Regions from separate parts of the Lysinibacillus sp. CTST325 genome, predicted to be linked through region 3. Evidence: predicted binding sites of a transcription regulator. Region 3 holds the regulator's gene; each other region holds the start of a gene.
The links. The regulator LexA, encoded in region 3, represses DNA repair genes until DNA is damaged. The targets are predictions, from matches to a motif close to CGAACATATGTTCG.

Region 1: the regulator LexA is predicted to act here: its motif matches at 2,774-2,787, upstream of parE (DNA topoisomerase IV subunit B).
Region 2: the regulator LexA is predicted to act here: its motif matches at 2,186-2,199, upstream of ACYQ73_RS04440 (YolD-like family protein).
Region 4: the regulator LexA is predicted to act here: its motif matches at 1,976-1,989, upstream of ruvA (Holliday junction branch migration protein RuvA).

What each region holds. Positions count from the first base shown of each region.
Region 1 covers NZ_BAAFHO010000002.1:180,051-184,618, forward strand. Annotated here, with positions in the region: gene ACYQ73_RS06330 (spore germination protein) at 1-1,092, opposite strand, end outside; gene ACYQ73_RS06335 (HesB/YadR/YfhF family protein) at 1,227-1,517, opposite strand; gene plsY (glycerol-3-phosphate 1-O-acyltransferase PlsY) at 1,537-2,139, opposite strand; gene parE (DNA topoisomerase IV subunit B) at 2,807-4,568, shown strand, end outside.
Region 2 covers NZ_BAAFHO010000001.1:889,171-893,738, reverse strand. Annotated here, with positions in the region: gene ACYQ73_RS04470 (XkdX family protein) at 1-26, shown strand, start outside; gene ACYQ73_RS04465 (hypothetical protein) at 155-478, shown strand; gene ACYQ73_RS04460 (hypothetical protein) at 478-744, shown strand; gene ACYQ73_RS04455 (M15 family metallopeptidase) at 747-1,478, shown strand; gene ACYQ73_RS04450 (hypothetical protein) at 1,497-1,700, opposite strand; gene ACYQ73_RS04445 (hypothetical protein) at 1,933-2,079, opposite strand; gene ACYQ73_RS04440 (YolD-like family protein) at 2,245-2,520, shown strand; gene ACYQ73_RS04435 (DUF1827 family protein) at 2,510-2,878, shown strand; gene ACYQ73_RS04430 (B12-binding domain-containing radical SAM protein) at 3,591-4,568, opposite strand, start outside.
Region 3 covers NZ_BAAFHO010000001.1:429,228-433,795, forward strand. Annotated here, with positions in the region: gene ACYQ73_RS02220 (GNAT family N-acetyltransferase) at 1-99, shown strand, start outside; gene ACYQ73_RS02225 (DJ-1/PfpI family protein) at 158-697, shown strand; gene ACYQ73_RS02230 (YneB family resolvase-like protein) at 944-1,621, opposite strand; gene yneA (cell division suppressor protein YneA) at 1,618-1,932, opposite strand; gene lexA (transcriptional repressor LexA) at 2,095-2,712, shown strand; gene ACYQ73_RS02245 (gamma-glutamyl-gamma-aminobutyrate hydrolase family protein) at 2,910-3,632, opposite strand; gene ACYQ73_RS02250 (prepilin peptidase) at 3,728-4,480, opposite strand; gene ACYQ73_RS02255 (hypothetical protein) at 4,538-4,568, opposite strand, start outside.
Region 4 covers NZ_BAAFHO010000003.1:282,843-287,410, forward strand. Annotated here, with positions in the region: gene queA (tRNA preQ1(34) S-adenosylmethionine ribosyltransferase-isomerase QueA) at 1-270, opposite strand, end outside; gene ruvB (Holliday junction branch migration DNA helicase RuvB) at 288-1,292, opposite strand; gene ruvA (Holliday junction branch migration protein RuvA) at 1,312-1,932, opposite strand; gene ACYQ73_RS11150 (phosphotransferase) at 2,227-3,072, opposite strand; gene ACYQ73_RS11155 (LysM peptidoglycan-binding domain-containing protein) at 3,095-4,108, opposite strand; gene ACYQ73_RS11160 (3H domain-containing protein) at 4,249-4,568, shown strand, end outside.

The DNA.
Region 1 (4,568 bases), on a different contig from region 3:
TTCTCTTAACACCTCGAATGCAACCTCCATAATGAGTGCCTCGACTATGGCAGGGAAGGGGACTCCTTCTCGTTGAGATGCAACACTTATTAGCATAGGAGTTGGTAGCATTTCTTGATGGAAGGTGGTGATTGCTACATAAAGCGATGGTGCCACCAAAGCTAGGCTAATTCCGAAAAACCTCAATAGACGTACAAGAGAACTAATCATCCAATGTTGATAATAATCTTCAGCAGATTGTAAAAAGGATGTAAATAGAGCTGGTACAATTAGGACAAACGGTGAACCGTCCACTAGAATTGCAATTTTTCCGTCTAATATTTCACCAGCAATAACATCAGGTCGTTCAGAATTATAAACCGTAGGGAATATCGAGTATTTTGAATCTTGAATAAAATCTTCAATGTAGCCGCTTTCTAAAATACCATCAATATTAATACGATCTAATCGGGAAAGAACTTCTGCTACTATTTTGTCATTCGCAATGTCATTTAAATACATAACAGCAACATCCGTTTTTGTTACCTCACCGACAATACGGGACTTGATCCAGAGATTCGGACTTTTAATTTTTCGGCGGATCAGGGCCGTGTTCGTACGTAATGTTTCTGTAAAGGATTCCCTTGGACCTCTAATAACCGACTCTGTTGAAGGCTCCATAACAGCCCTATCTTTTGCACCTTTTGTACTTGTTACAATTCCAGTTGAAGATTCATCTAATAAAATGACCGTATCACCATTCAAAATTGAATTGTACAGTGTTGAAAAATTGAAAATATCATTCACATCGCCGACTGTTAAACAAGAATCTCTTAAATAGCGAATAATCTTGTCTGTTTCTGTCTCATTACTTGCCTCAATATCAAGCATTAGTTTATCAATTACAGAATCCGAAATGCTTATCTTATCGGTTAAGCCATCTACATAGATAATCGCGAAAGCATATTTTTCAGCTTTTCCAATGGTAATTTCTCGTATGATAAGGTCATCACTATTCCCGAGTGCGTTTTTAATTATCTTCAAATTTTGAGAAAGAGAACTATACAGTTGGTCGTTGTTCTGGGAGGTATCAGTAATTTTAGAAATGGACATTTTCATTCCTCCTCAAGTTTTTACATAACTATAGAATGTACAATTTTGAGAGAAGATAAACCAAGGTTGGAATTGAATTCAATTCAAATAAAAAAAACAGTGTTCCCTTCGTATAAACGAAAGGAAACACTGCTTTATTTTTTATACTCATATTTTAATTCGTCATTTGTAACATCCACATCTACATATAAACTATGATCATTGAAAAACCATAAATCTTTTTCATCTATATAGTAGGTAACATCTTCAATAATTGTCTTTACACCAATGTTGATTGGTTCTTCACGTGTCATACCAAGAGAAAAGCCTTCATGAAAAGGACTGGAACCACCATATCTAGCATAAAAACGAATAGTATCTCTGGATTCTACTTCCATCTCTTGTTTGAACCATTGTAGGGCTTCATCTGTTAGTACGATATTCATTAGAATGCTCCTCTCTTTGTTACAGCCATTTCACCTTTGGTTCGGTACCATTTTTAATGCGGGCAATATTTGCTCGGTGACGATAAATGATAAAGGTAAATAAACAAGCTACCAAAATACCTAACGCAAAGTCGCCTGTAACAAAATAATAAACGATTGAATAAATAAGTGCTACTAAAGCGGCAAACATGGAAGTTAAACTTACAATCTTTGTTATTTTTAATGTTACAATAAAAGTAATAAATAGTAAGACAAATAGTGGCCATGAATATCCTAAGAGAACTCCTGCTGATGTTGCTACCGCTTTCCCTCCACGGAAACCTGCAAAGACCGGGAACATATGACCAATAACGGCTATTAGTCCAAGTATTAGTGAGTGGATAGAGACCTCAGAGAATAGAGGAAGAGCTACAAGTATTACGGCTGCTGTACCTTTTAAGACATCCATAATCGTTACGACTATTCCTGCTTTTTTTCCTAAAATACGAAAAGTGTTTGTCGCACCTAGATTACCACTTCCGTGTTGACGAATATCTGTTTTATAAAAAATTTTGCCTATCCATAAACCAGAAGGGATCGAGCCGATTAAATAAGCACATAAAATAATAAGTCCATTTAGCATATTTGGACTCCTTTCATTCATTGATTATTACTTGGTACTAATAATATGTATCAATAATTCTACACTTTTTCTCTATAATCTACAATGACATGAAGGAGATTTCTTAGTGTATCTTGAATTCATTACAAAAGATAACTATTTTTCAAGGATTTTTATATGTGTTTGAATGTAAGTTAGTCTTTAAGACATGTTCATGTAGTTAGCATGAAAGCCCTTTCTAAAAATATAGGTAAAAAGGCAATTTTGTCAATCACCCATTCCTTTGGTAGAATAGAAGTCTATCTTTAATTTCTAGAGTAAACTAGTACGAATTTTCTTTAGACAGAAGAAACCCATTTATTACTGTACCTGTATATTTTTCAGAGAATAGTCAAATGCTTTTGAATGAATGTTCAAAGCCTTCAGTGATTCGTATCGTTTTGAAAAAAGAGTAATGACCAGTGCAACTAAAACTTACTGCCATGCGTCAATGGAAGAGAAGAGTTCTTGATACATATTGGAGCAACTATTGCAAAATTTTCTTCCGGTAAAACAGATTAAAACGATGAAGCTGTGAGGAATTTTTAAAAATTTTTTGGGCCTGTCACTAGATATTGTTAGGAAATGCTATTATTATTAGGAAGAGAATATAAATAGAACATGCGTTTGTTTTTTGGAGGGGAAATTTTTGGCGAATAAACAGTCACCAAGCGTCTATAATGATGACGCCATTCAAGTATTAGAAGGATTAGAAGCGGTACGAAAACGACCCGGCATGTATATCGGTTCTACAGATGGCCGTGGACTTCATCACCTAGTATATGAAATCGTCGATAATGCGGTGGATGAAGCACTGGCTGGCTTTGGTTCTCATATCATTGTCACTATTCATAAAGATCAAAGTATCAGCGTTCGAGACTTCGGCCGAGGAATGCCAACAGGTATGCATAAGATGGGGAAACCAACTCCCGAGATTATCTTCACTGTCTTACATGCCGGTGGTAAATTCGGACAAGGCGGCTATAAAACAAGTGGTGGCTTACATGGTGTAGGTTCGTCTGTTGTTAATGCCTTATCCACTTTTTTAGAAGTAACGATTCATCGCGATGGTAAAAAGTATCGTCAACGTTTTGAAAACGGTGGCCATCCTGTGACGACATTAGAAGAAATTGGACAAACAAAGCAGACAGGAACGCTTGTTCATTTTCTACCAGATGACACGATTTTCTCTGTAACAAAATACAATTATGATACGCTTGCAGAACGTTTACGAGAGTCAGCGTTTTTATTAAAAGGCTTAAAAATTGAGTTAATCGATGAACGCGAGGAAGGCAAAGGTGATGTTTTCTTTTATGAGAACGGCATTGAAGCTTTCGTTGCGTATTTGAATGAGGAGAAAGACGTACTTCATCCTGTTAAGTATGTGGAAGGGATTCAAGACGAAATTGAAGTTGAATTCGCCTTTCAATACAACGATGGGTACTCAGAAACAATCCTTTCATTTGTTAACAATGTGCGTACACGAGATGGTGGGACACATGAAACAGGTGCCAAATCAGCGTTAACACGTGTGTTCAATGAATATGCACGGAAAATTGGTTTGTTAAAAGATAAAGATAAAAATCTTGAAGGGACAGACATTCGAGAAGGCTTAGCGGCGATTGTTTCTGTTCGTATACCAGAGCATTTACTACAATTTGAGGGTCAAACGAAGGGCAAACTTGGGACGAGTGAGGCACGCTCGGCAGTAGATAGTGTTGTTTCAGAGCAAATTTTATATGTGCTTGAGGAAAACGCTGAATTGTCTGCATCTCTTGTGCGTAAAGCTATTCGTGCGCAACAAGTACGTGAAGCGGCTCGTAAAGCACGTGAAGATGCACGAAACGGCAAGAAGAGCAAAAAAGCCAGTACCATTCTTTCTGGAAAATTAACACCTGCACAATCTCGAAATGCAGCGAAAAACGAGTTGTATTTAGTCGAAGGTGACTCTGCGGGTGGCTCTGCAAAACAAGGGCGAGATCGTACGTTCCAAGCGATTTTACCTTTGCGTGGTAAAGTTATTAATACAGAAAAAGCAAAGCTGCAAGATATTATGAAAAATGAGGAGATTTCAACGATTATCCATGCCATTGGTGCTGGTGTCGGAACAGATTTCTCTGTCGAGGATTCATCGTATGATAAAGTCGTTATTATGACCGATGCTGATACTGACGGAGCGCATATTCAAGTGCTGCTGTTAACATTCTTCTATCGTTATATGCGACCATTGATTGAAGCTGGAAAGGTATTTATCGCATTACCACCACTTTATAAAATATCAAGAGGCACTGGTAAAAAAGAAGTGATTGAATATGCTTGGACTGAAAATGACTTACAAGCGGCCATTAAAAAAGTTGGAAAGGGTTACATATTACAGCGTTATAAAGGGCTCGGTGAGATGAATGCTGACC
Region 2 (4,568 bases), 460 kb from region 3:
ATTTTGAAACGCAAGCTAAGGCTTAGCGTTATTTTTTATGTGTTTTTAGCACTGTGAGAGCAATCGAGATGGGCAACGGTACGTGGTACTGATTCTCGATGCTTCTCATAGCGTTGTTTATTTTAACTAAATAGGGCAAAGGATTGGTGATTGGATGGATGTAGCTACAGCTGGGCAAATAGCTACTAGTCAAGCAGTTTGGGCTATTGTGGCTTTACTGCTTGGCGGTGCTTTTTTTAAAAAACTTTATAACGATAGTTCATCGAGGGAAAATCGCTTAATTGAACAGGAACAACAGTATCGTGAAGAATCAAAAGAGCGCGAAAAACAATTGATGCAGCATTTAACACGTTCTAATGAATCTCACGAAAGAACTGCAGCTGCTATGGAAGGTATGAATAAAAGTTTAACTTCACTTGAAGGACGAATGGATCGCATGGAAAAACACACTTACAAACATGAAAAGGATGATGAATAATGGATTTAACAAACATTTTTATGATTGCAATGGTTATGGTGGCTATTGTTTTAGCGGTAGCAGAGGTATTTAAAAACACATTCAATATTAATACTCAATACATGCCAATCACATCGGTTGTGATTGGTATTTTTGTTGGCTTGATTTGTTGGCCGTTAGCGGATTATCCAGTGTACATCATGTTAATGTCTGGATTTATTGCAGGGTTAACAGCATCCGGGACGTTCGATTTATTAAAGGCTTCCAAAAAGGTTGGTGAATTGTAATGGTGAGCGTAACAGAAACATGTCGAGATTTAAACGAATTAACTCCAGCTGCACAATTAGCATGTCGTCTTTTATTCCAAGAGTGTTATAAAGCAGGCATAGTTGATATTTTTATCACTGAAACATACAGGTCGCAAGCACGCCAAAACTATTTATATGAGCAAGGACGTACACGCCCAGGTTCAAAAGTGACTTGGACGCTTTCTAGCAACCATACTTCACGTAGAGCTTGGGATATTGCAGTAGCACCTCCTAAAGATTTATACAATATATCTACTTTATCAAAAGTAGGAGCTATTGCTAAAAAGCTTGGTATCACTTGGGGAGGTTATTGGCCGATAAGTAGCTATGACGCTCCACACTTTGAGGTTCCTACTAATTGGAAAGCTCCTACAGGCTACAAGTTAGAGGGTACAGTTATTGTCCCAAGCAATAGCAAAATAAAAGTTCAACTTATTGTTAACGACAAAGGGCAAGCTGTGGAAGGTGTGAACGATGGTAAGTTGTCCCGTGTACAATCAGGAACATTTACAACACAGTCTCAGGCAAACTCTGCTAAACAAGCATTAGGTAAGTATAAGATTGCAAATGCGGATTATGTACGAGTAGTTCAAGATGGTGGTAAATGGAGATTTATTACTGGAACATATGCAACGCAGGTAGTAGCTAATAATGCCATTACTGAAATGAAACGTCTTGGCATTTTATCATATGCCGAGGTAATTCAAGCCTAAAGTGAGAGACCAAGATAGCTAAATGCCATCTTGGTCAATTTTCATGTCATTTAATACTTGCTTACGATCCAATATCAATTCCATAAATTCATCTAAATCTTCCTCCAAAGCATGATTTTTAATATAGCTACGTGCTCTAGATCGTGCGCTGATGTATTTTGCACGCTCTTTATTCTTTTCTTGCCAGCGTTTATTTGCTTCGGTCTGAGAATTTTTCTCCAAATTTAACCCTTCCTTCTTTTGAAATACACTACGATGTTTAATATCACTAATATTAAGCAAAGTGAATAAATGATAATCATGGAGTAATCAAAAAACTTTGGTTCTTTCCAGTTAACCATATCTGTTAATACATACAAGGCAAACGCCAATGCCACAACGTATCCTATATTTTTCATAATGAGATGGATATGATAAGATTATAGGGAAGGAGGCGTTAACCTCCTTCTACAAGTTATTTGCGACGTTTCTTCTTTGCGGGAGGGCGTCGCTTTTGTTTTTTCTTACTTTTCATATCGCTTATGTTTTTCGCTGAACTTGTAAGTAAGTTTGCGATTGTTGCGATAGCTACTAGGTAAGCTAGAATCTTATCGTAATCCATTCTGTTCACCTCCTTTCTATACTTTAATTATACTAGTACTAGTATCGAAAGTCAACACTTTCCTTCAATTATTTCCATTAAAATCAAATGTTTTTATTGCATAAAGCGAACATTAGTTCTATAATATGTACAAACAAACGTTCTGTTTATAAAAGGAGAGATAACATGGCTACTAAGACAAAAACACCAACAAAGAAAAGAGAACCTAAACATATAGATCGTGATGAGTTTGAATTAGAAGAAATCGCATACGCATTAACTGAAGCGATGCAAGAATCAAAGGATAAAGTATTTTTTGTATACAAACAAGATGAACCATTAACAGGTATGGTCACAAAAATGGATGCAAACACAAAATTAATACACATCAAGGACAAATATATGGATATTCACAAAGTACATTTCCTAGACATCCTACAGGTGTCTAATATTGAGTATTAAAAAAGGGGCGAGAGCAGTGCCAATCAAATTTAAAAATCCGTTTTCGAAACAACGAATATTTAGAGATGTAACAAAAGAAAGACCAGATGCAGTTAGGGCTGTATTAAGTACATCACCAGCGGATGTACTAATAAAGATATACGAGTGTGGAGAATCTATAATTATACATAGCAAAAACGATAATACAAACTGCGCGAGTATTTCAAACAGTCGAGGATATGGTTATGTCCAAGAATGGGAAATCGTTTATATGTTAGAACATATTATAAAGAAAAGTAATGACGAAGTAGTAATGAATGTCAGTCCAAATGGCGTTATTTATTTACGTGCTAAAGAGGATTTCGAGCATGTGAATTAAAGAAAAAAGTCACTCATTTGAAAAACAATGAGTGACTTTTTTCTATTATATAGTCAAATAATAATTACATTTTCAAAAAAAGTATAAAAGCTAATTATCAACGCCCCCTAATTTGCCCCCTATTGTAAACTTAAATAAATTTAATAAAATATTTATAATAGATTAATAGAGTGATTAGATTACCTAAATGCACTGAAATTCATTTACAAATTCCGCGCTATAAAACGGGTAATTATTGGGTAAATTACTAGGAGATAAAAAAAGAGCTAATTTAGCTCTTTTTTTATTCCGATTAACTCTAAAGCTTATTGAAATCCGTATATGAAAACTGAGAAATTTAGAGATTACCTCGGTAGAAAATCTATGCATAAAAAGGGTCTAAGATTGTTTAATTGACTAAAAAACTGACGTTGCCACAAAATTGTCGAAAAATTTTAAATTGTTTTTCCTGGTTATTGCGGTTGATTGATAGGTAATATTTACAATATTAGTATGTTGGTGGATTGAGAATTTCGTACTAAACTTTTTTAGGATAATTGTAATGGCTCATAGACTGTGTGTTGATCGTCATAAAGTTATGGTTTTTACTGACAATGAGCTCGATTAAAAATGTGATTATTTGGTTTTATTTTAGGTTACAGAAAAATTTATGAGATCTTGATGGATGAAAAAACGCTAGTCCTAAATTTTATTAAAGGACTAGCGTTTCTTATTATATAGAGTGGATTGTTGCAAAGTATGGTGTTTGACCGTGACGGAAGTAAGTTAATAGATAGCCGTTTTTTGGTACAATTTTGCCTTTTGAGAAATTCGGGTAATCTATATGATGTGGAATAATGAGCGTATGTTTAAACAACTCTTTTTCAGATAGATTGAAGCTGGCGAATTCCTCACCTGCAATTGCAGGGTTTTCACGTAAGGCAGTATAAAGTGCTTTCTGTTGCTCCTCTGTAGGGCGCTCCTTCCACCATAATTTGCGTGGCTGGAACTGCTGTGCCGTTAAATAATCTAGTTGCATTAGGCTTTGAATGATATTTAAATTAGCACCCTCTACAGTTTCTAAAAACATTAATAAACGACGGAATAAATCCTCGAGCTGATGGCCGATACGAGACCAACCTTTTGTTTCCCAATAAGTACCGAAGTTTTGGAAGAAATCAAATGGTGTTTCAAACACTTCAGTTACTAAGTATTCAATCGTATGATCCATACGGTGATCGTTCCAATATTTTTCAAGTACATCTTCTGCATGTTTAATACGAACTATATCATCAAACGTTAAGACATTGTTTGAGAAAATCTCGTAAGGAGATTGGTCCACATACGTATAGCCGAATTTTTCAGCCTCTAGACGAAGGCCTGTCCCGCGCAGAAGTTTTAGGAAGCCAAGCTGTAATTCTTCTGGTCGCATTGCGAAAACATCATTAAAGGTTTGACGGAAGCTTGCATAATCCTCTTCTGGTAAACCAGCGATCAAATCTAAATGTTGATCAATCTTTCCACCTTCTTTGACCATCGTCACGGTACGCGTTAGTTTTTCAAAGTTTTGACGGCGCTTCACAAGAGTATTTGTTAAATCATTCGTTGACTGAACACCAATTTCAAAACGGAAAAGACCTTTTGGTGCGTTATCATTTAAAAACTGGATAACTTCAGGACGCATAATATCTGCAGTAATTTCAAATTGGAA
Region 3 (4,568 bases):
GGCATGAGACGCGAAGGTTATTTTAAAAAATGCATACCTAATGGAGATGAGTGGTGGGATGAATACTATTATTCTGTCTTAGAAGAGGAATGGATATAAACTACTATACAATTATGTCGATTTCTAAATATTCGTTTTAAAATAGAGGGAGAAATTTATGAAAAAAACTGCTGTATTATTGTATCCCCAGTTTAGTGAATATGAATTGAGTGTAGCATTATCAATATTAATGCAAGGAAATAAACCCGTTATAACTGTTGGATTAAACAGTGAAAAAATTAAAGGGGAATCTGGGTTATCTTGTATAGCCGATACACAAATAAGTGAAGTTAATCTTGACGAAATTGATAGCTTAATATTACCAGGGTGTATGGATATAACTTTATTAATACATGAGCAAGAACTAATTAATTTTATTAGTCATGTGAATGCCAAAAAAGCTCTCATTGCCAGTATCTCTAGCAGTCCAACTCTTTTAGCAAAAGCTGGAGTATTAAAGAACATCAAATATACTGTAGGATTATCTCCGGAGGGTATGGAAAAGCTAGGTTTCTTTGATCTTAGTCATTTCTCTGAAGACCTAGTTGTACAAGATGGCAACATCATAACTGCAAGAGGTAGAGGTTTTATACAATTTGGCATTACTGTGGGTAAAGCCCTGCATCTCTCTTTTGATGAAAATTGGTACCGAGGATAATGAAATAGCGCTAATTAATAATAGATGATATAAGTTTTTTTCAACATTATGAATTTATGAGGAAGAGAGGTAGAAATCACTACTTCTCTTATTTTTTATTTTCGATTGAATCCTATCCGCCGCTATCGACGTTCTATCCATCATTTTGACGATCCTATCCATTACTTCGCCGTTTCTATTCGTCACATTAGGAGCTTAAAACCTTTAAAAAGTAAAAAATCAGCGGGACGATAAAACTCCCACTGATTAAAACGTCACTTTGTTTTGCTCGCTTTCCTCTTGATGTTCCCGATATCTCCTATGGACTGTAGCTTTGCTTACTTCAAAGCCTAGACCTCTAAGAGTCATAGCGATTTCCTCAAAGGTGAAGCCTCGATGACGTAGGTTGACAATTTCGTCTACAGGGACATCCTTACGTTCTTGACCATTTGGATTTCCACGGTTAGATAAATTGTTTTCAGGGCGATAGCCATTTTCAACGGCACGACGCATACCACGACGTATTTTAGCATTATGGATTCTGCGCTGGTACTCCTCAACGATTGCTAAAATTTCTAGAAGCATCGTATCCATTTCATTTAATTGTAAAGGTCCCTCGTCTCGCATAGAAAAAACATCAGTTTCAGTTTTCTGCAATAAATGCAATACTGCCATTCGAGCATTTCCACGCCCTAAGCGTGTTTCATCCTGCACAAATAATGCATTTATTTCTTTTTCTTTAATGAAATCGAGCATTTCTAGTAAACCTTCACGTTCCACATCATAGCCACTATGCTTGTCCTTAAAAACACGCTTGACTTCATAGCCCTGCTCTTTAGCATAGCGCATCAACTCCTCTTGCTGACGCTCTAACGAGGAACTTTGTGTCTCTTTTTCTGTACTCACACGGCAATAGACAACAGCCGATTGTTGATTCATTTTCATTTTTCGTTTCTCGCAATTTCAATTGAATTTATAGGATAGGATTGGTCACCCACTACTGGAATCACTAGGGATTTACCTGCAATAATTTGTACGTTCGATAATTCATTTTCTGTTTTCACAAGCTTAATCCATTCATCCGTTTTCATTTTACCACGGTATTGATCGGCTAACGACCATAAGCTATCACCATGAGCGATTTCAATTTCTGTGTACGTTACATCGCCTGGGTCTGTTATAAAAAGGTATGCTGCAAAAAGTAGACAAGCTCCTAATAAAATTGTAATATGTGGATTTTTCTTTAACCAGTTCATGTTTAAAACCCCTTTTCTAGAATGTTTGTTCGGAATATATGTTCTCATATTAATACGAACAAACGTTTTTGTCAAACACTTTTCGAACCTATGTTTGCTTAAGTGTTCGCATTCTGTTATACTATTAATAAGTAAAATGATTAAAAAAAGAGGTGAGCAATTATGAAAAAAGTTTCGAAAAGACAAGAGGCCATATTAGAATTCATTAAAGAAGAAGTACGAACAAAAGGGTATCCACCGTCTGTACGTGAGATTGGTGAGGCAGTTGGACTTGCTTCAAGCTCAACAGTTCATGGGCATTTAGCTCGTTTAGAGCAAAAGGGCTTAATTCGACGCGATCCAACTAAACCACGCGCTATTGAAATTCTAGAGCCAGAGGATTCTATTCAAAAGCAACAAGTTATACATGTCCCACTAGTTGGGAAGGTTACTGCGGGTTCTCCAATAACTGCTATTGAAAATATCGATGAGTATTTCCCACTACCAGATATTTATGGTACGAGTGAAGATCAATTATTTATGCTAGAAATTATGGGTGAATCAATGATTGAAGCTGGCATTTTAGACGGAGATTTAGTGATTGTTAAACAAAGATCAACTGCTGATAATGGTGATATTGTCGTAGCAATGACTGAAGAGGATGAAGCAACTGTAAAGCGTTTCTTCAAGGAAAAAAATCATTTTCGTTTACAGCCTGAAAACCCAACAATGGAGCCAATTATTGTAGAGCAAGTTTCTATTTTGGGACAAGTTGTAGGTCTTTATCGTCGTGTACATTAAAAGTATCTCAATATTAAAGTATATAAAGAGGATATTATGTTCACATATGAGCATATACCTCTTTTTCTTATGTTTTGAGTGTTATTTTATACACTAAAAAAGAACCCACTTTAAAATGGATTCCTTACACCTAACAATGTATTCAAATTCACCAAGGTTTTCTTAGCCTTGGATAAAAAATTAACGCTTATAAAGTTTTACGCCTCTACTTTAAATTTCAAACTTGCCTTTACAAATGCTGCAAATAGATTCTTTGATACTTCATCTCCTGCAATGGCTAGCTCTTCAGGGTGCCATTGTACTGCTAGACAAAATGGTAAATCATCATGCACTACCGCTTCAACGATACCATCACTTGATTTTGCTACCACTTTCAACTTTTCTGCTACTACGTTTATTGCCTGATGATGAAATGAATTCACAGCAATTTTTTCTTCCTCAATAATCGTTTTTAATAATGTATCAGGTGTTAAATTAACATAATGTGTTGTAACACCTCGTGCTGCTTGTTGCACATGCTTTATTAATTTTTTACTATGATACTCACTTTCAATATCCTGATAGACTGTGCCTCCAAACGCAACATTTAGTATTTGAAGCCCTCGACAGATTCCGAGAATCGGCATTTTCCGAATATAGGCTGCATTAATTAAAGCAAGCTCCACTGAATCTCGTTCAGGATGAACCTTCCCTAATTTTGGTGTAGGTTCTGCGTCAAAGAGGAATGGATGTACATCATAGCCACCCGATTGTAATAATCCGTCCGTCAACGATAAAATTTGTGCTACATCCTCTTCAACGCCAATTGGAATTATAAGTGGAACTCCCCCTGCTTCAATTATACTTTTGCTATAAGCAGCATTTAATCTTGAGGACAAATCATCCTCCGCAAAAGCCGTTATACCGATAATTGGTTTCATCCTATCCCCTCCATGATCTTTATCTTGCATTAACTGCCTGTAAAAACCTAATTGGTGAAGACTATTAATCATTGAAAGAATCCATCACTGATTAATTACCAAAACCCAAGATACCAATTCATCAACGCATCCCCATAGAAATAGACAATAATAGCTGCTAGAGCAATAGAAGGTCCGAATGGTATAGGTGTTTCCCTTCCCTGTCCGCGTACCTTTAATATAACTATGCCAACAATCATACCAATTACTGCCGCTACAAATAGCGTCAGAATTGTATGTATTGTCCCGAGTACGAGACCAAGTAAAAAGAATAATTTAATATCGCCACCACCCATTCCACCTCTTGATAGAACAGCTATACAATATAATATGCCAAAACCTACGACAGCACCAACTATACTATCCCACCACGGAGACAAAGGAGCTAGCACGCGTCCAAAAACTAGTAATGGTAAAAAGAATAATAGCACCTTATCGGGAATAAGCATATACGCAAAATCCGACACAACAATAATGACTAATAATGAAATTAATAATAGCGCTACAAAAAATTCTGCATTAAAGCCTAATTTCCAATAAGCAAAAGCAACTAATAGGCCTGCTATAAGTTCCATCAGTGGATAAATCCAAGAAATTTTTTGCCCACAGCTACGGCATTTTCCACCTAAAAATAAATAAGACAAAACAGGCACCAAATCAAGCGCCGTCAACTGTCTCTTACAAGAAGTGCAATGCGAGGGTGGACGCACAATGGACTCCTTCATAGGTACACGTAAGCCAACTACATTAAAAAATGAACCAAGAACGAGCCCAAATAATAAAACTGTAATTGTATAAGCAATTTCCATTTTATGTCCTCCTATACTAATAGACGCCCATACCTTTAAGTATGCGCGCCATCTAGATTATTGTTGTCCTTCATAATAGAACGTCGTT
Region 4 (4,568 bases), on a different contig from region 3:
CGTACCTGCCATTTGCTTTAATAGCAGTACTTCTATATGAGCACCCGTTTCCTCTTTAACGCCCATTAAACGCGCTGGTAAGACTCTTGTATCATTTAACACAAGGCAGTCTCCCGCTTGTAGCTCATCTAAAATATGAGCAAAATGATGATGCTCTACATTTTTTGAGCCCGGCGTCACTACCATTAAACGACTAGCTGTTCGGTCCAAAAGTGGTGTTTGTGCAATAAGCTCTTCTGGCAATTCAAAATCAAAATCTTCTACACGCATGAAAATACTTCCTTCTTCTAGGTTTGTTGGGGATATTCATATCCAAAATGTTCGTAGGCTGAATGTGTTGCCACGCGTCCACGTGGCGTACGCTGTATAAAGCCAATTTGCATCAAATATGGCTCGTACACATCTTCAATCGTTACACGTTCCTCGCCAATAGATGCTGCCAACGTATCTAAGCCTACAGGGCCACCACGGAAGCGCTCAATCATATTGGTCACAAGTTTATGATCAATATGGTCTAGCCCCCTAGGATCGACTTGTAATAGCTCAAGCGCTTGCTTAGCAAGTCCCTCCGTTATCATACCATCTCCGAGCACCTGTGCATAATCTCGCACTCGTTTTAACAAACGGTTAGCAATACGGGGTGTACCACGCGAGCGTGTCGCCATTTCAAGTGCAGCTACTTGCTCAATCTCAACATCAAATAAATGCGCACTACGTACAACAATTTCTGCAAGTGACGTATTATCATAATACTCCAACCTCAATAACACGCCAAAGCGGTCCCTTAAAGGTGCTGATAATGCGCCAGCTCTTGTTGTTGCACCAACGAGTGTAAATGGCGGTAAATCAAGTCGTACAGAACGCGCTTCAGGGCCTTTACCAACGACAATATCTAAACAAAAATCCTCCATCGCAGGATAAAGCACTTCTTCTATTGCACGAGGCAGCCGATGTATTTCATCGATAAATAGCACATCCCCTGGTTCCAGTGAGCTTAAAATAGCTGCTAAATCTCCAGGACGTTCGATTGCAGGGCCGCTAGTCATGCGCACATTGACATTCATTTCATTAGCAATAACAGCTGCTAATGTAGTTTTACCAAGTCCAGGCGGTCCATATAACAGCACATGATCTAAACTTTCCTGACGAAGCTTTGCCGCTTCAATGAAAATTTGTAAATTCTCCTTCACCTTATGTTGACCAATGTATTGTGCTAATCTTTGTGGCCGTAAAGATAATTCAAACTGTTCATCATAGCTACCTGCCTCACTAGCAATCATACGTTCAGACATGTACTTCCCCCCCCTTTCACTATTTTAACTTTAATAGCAATTGTAAAGCTTGTTTCATAAATGCCTCTGTTGTTTCAAGCTTGTCGTTTTCTTCGAGCTGTGGACGTATTTTTTCTAACTCTTTTTCAGAATAACCAAGTGCCATTAAGGCAAGAATAGCTTCTTCAAGCTCATGTTTATATGGATTCACACCAAATAACGGTAACTCATCTTCTGTACTTGGTAGCTCAATAGTCTCCAATAATCCGCCAAGTTTACCTTTTAAATCTAGAATCATTTGACGTGCCGTTTTCTTACCCACACCAGGAAACTTTACTAAAAACGATTCATCTTCTCGTTCAATGGCACTGATAACCTGTTGCGGATTCCCAGTAGCTAAAATAGCAAGTGCACCCTTCGGTCCAATTCCTGATACTAAAATAAGTTTTCGAAACAGCTCTCGTTGGTCTAAATTTGGAAAGCCATATAACACTTGTGCATCCTCACGTACATGCAAGTGAACAAAAATTTGTTGCTCAAGGGCCGATGTCCGGAACGCAAATGGATTTGGTGTATTTAACTGCCAGCCAATCCCTTGCTGTTCAAGGACGATATACTCAGGAGTTATACGCTTTACTTGTCCTTTTAAATAATCATACATTCTATAATCCCTCACAATCATCGTCTTCGATTATAGCATATTACGAACGAATGCTCGACTATAACAAATGTGCTAAAGCGCTTGTTTACATCCGAAAAGCGCTGGAGAGCCCGAAGTAAAAGGAAGCGATCCACCACTTTTGCCCGAGGGATCGAAGCGACCTCGAGGATGTAGCGCTTTAGCCTAGACGGAAACTATGCTCTATGTTATCCACTATTAAAACCTATAATTTCCTTAACATTTAGAAATAACACAAGTAGTCGTTCACATACAAAAATGACCGCCAAAAGACGGTCATTTCTTTATCATTTTATCAATATCGTACCACAGTTTTGGCCAATATGTGAGAGCCCGTTTTGTAAATGGCACTAAATAATCTAAAAATACCAGCTGTTGATTTAATGGTAAATCTACTGCAAAAAGCCATTCACGTAATAGCTCATTTGGATATTTTAAACGATGTAGCTTTCTTTTATCTAATCGTTTCAACTCTGGTAGCTCAGCAAATATTTTACCAAGGTCATAATCTACGGCAGGCAATACACGATGTAACCATAAAATGTATTCATCATCTGCTTCCCCAAGGTGAGCCAAATCAAAATCTATTAAACGTAACTCACCATCTGAGCACCATAAAAAATTATGATGGACGACATCTCCATGTAAAAGCGTTATTTCTTTTTCAGGTACATCTTCCTGAGCAATCAGCTGTAACGATTTCTCACTATAATGTAAAATTTGATTGATTTCGTCTTTTGTTAAAAATGCACGAAATTCATTCCGTCTGCTTTTAAAACGCATATGACGCATTTGCCATTTTAAAAGCTGTGAATAAGAGTGCAAACCAGGCACCCGCTGCCAAGCAATTTTTTTATGTGTATCATGTAATGTATTTAATAGCTTTAGTGATTCTTTCCGATCCTTTTTATGTGCAAAATTAGCACTATGACTTCCTTCTTGCCAATCTTGCACGATTAAATACTCATCTTCACTTTTCATTAAAGGTAAGATCAGCGAGGGCTCCAGATGTCCAAGTCGTCGATGAATAACCCTTACCTTTTCTGCTATTTCTATCTGCTTTGCTCGTTTCACAAAATAATTTTTGGATTGATATTTATACTTCCAAATATTAGGCTTCACTTCTTCAATGATATACGCTTTTTCACCATCGATAAGGCGTCATCCCGCCTGGGAAATAGTGCGGTGACATCCATGGTCCTACCGAAGAGTGGGGCATATGGCAATGTGATGGACATGGCATTGGGCATGGTGGCGGACATGGTGGTGGACAGTAACACGGATCCATTTGCCAAGTCGGCATCATGACTGGTTGTGCATGACAACCACATGGCTGTTCCATTTCAGGCATTTGCTGATATTCAGGGCTCATAGGGAAGAATGGAGATGTACTAGATTCTAAGAAATCTCCCACCCCAGCAACTTTTTCGCATCCCATTTCACATGATGGTTGCTCTGGCATTGTATACGCCTCGACTTGCGGTTCCATAGGCATTGGCATTGGCATTGGCATCGGCCAATACATATGATGATGCACGGGCTGATGGCAGCTTGCACAATGTGGTACTGCCGGCATTTGTGGCATGATAAAAATCGGTTGCGGCATTGGTGCTGGTGGTGGTGCCTCCGGTTGGGCTACGGGCTGTGGTTGTGGTTGGATTTGAATTGGAGATACAGTTTGCTCTACACTTGGCATGACAACGTTTTGATTCCAGCTAAGCTCAACAGGCGCTGGCTGAGGCATCGGCATTGGCATTGGATAAGGAATTGGAATCATCTGTGGTTCTGGCATTGGTGGTGGTGGTACAATAATTGGTGGTGGCATTGGTCTTTGAACCTCTTTTTCTTTAACATGCCTTGTAGGTGACTCCTTGTGCATATGCTCTTTGTGCATGTGCTCCTTATGCCCCTCTTTAGGGCCTTCTCTATGTCCCCCCTCTCTATGTCCTTCTCTATGCATTCCCCAATCTGTTTCTCGATGATGTTCTCTATGTGGTTCTTTGTGTATTTTTTCAGGTAGGATAATTTCCATGCCCGGTACAATATAATCTGGGTTAGCAAGATGGGCATTAAGCCGCTTTAAATCTTCAAACGAAACTCCGTACTCTTTCGCAATCTTCCACAACGTGTCTCCCTTTTGGACAATATGAATACGCAATTTTTTCCTCCCTTCCTCTCTTCGTATCATATGTTCAATGTTTCATTTGGATACAAAAATTTCAGCATGTTGGAAATGCTTCATGGTACACTAGTTTTAAGGAAAAGTGCTTCCTTTATTACAAGCAGAGGTGATCTCTTATGAAAAAAATGTTAGGCGAAGAACGCCGACTGCAACTCCTAGCACAACTAAAAAAAAGCGCAGCACCTATAACAGGGACGGACCTAGCTAAATTCGCTAATGTTTCTAGACAAGTCATTGTCAATGATATGACATTATTAAAGGCTAGAAACGAACCTATTATTGCAACTAGCCAAGGATATCTTTATATGCATCAGGAACAATTACAGCAAACTGTTGAACGTACAATTCCTTGCTTCCACACTGCTGAGGATGCAGAAGATGAACTTATAACAATAGTTGATTGCGGTGGTACAGTAAAAAATGTTATTGTTGAACA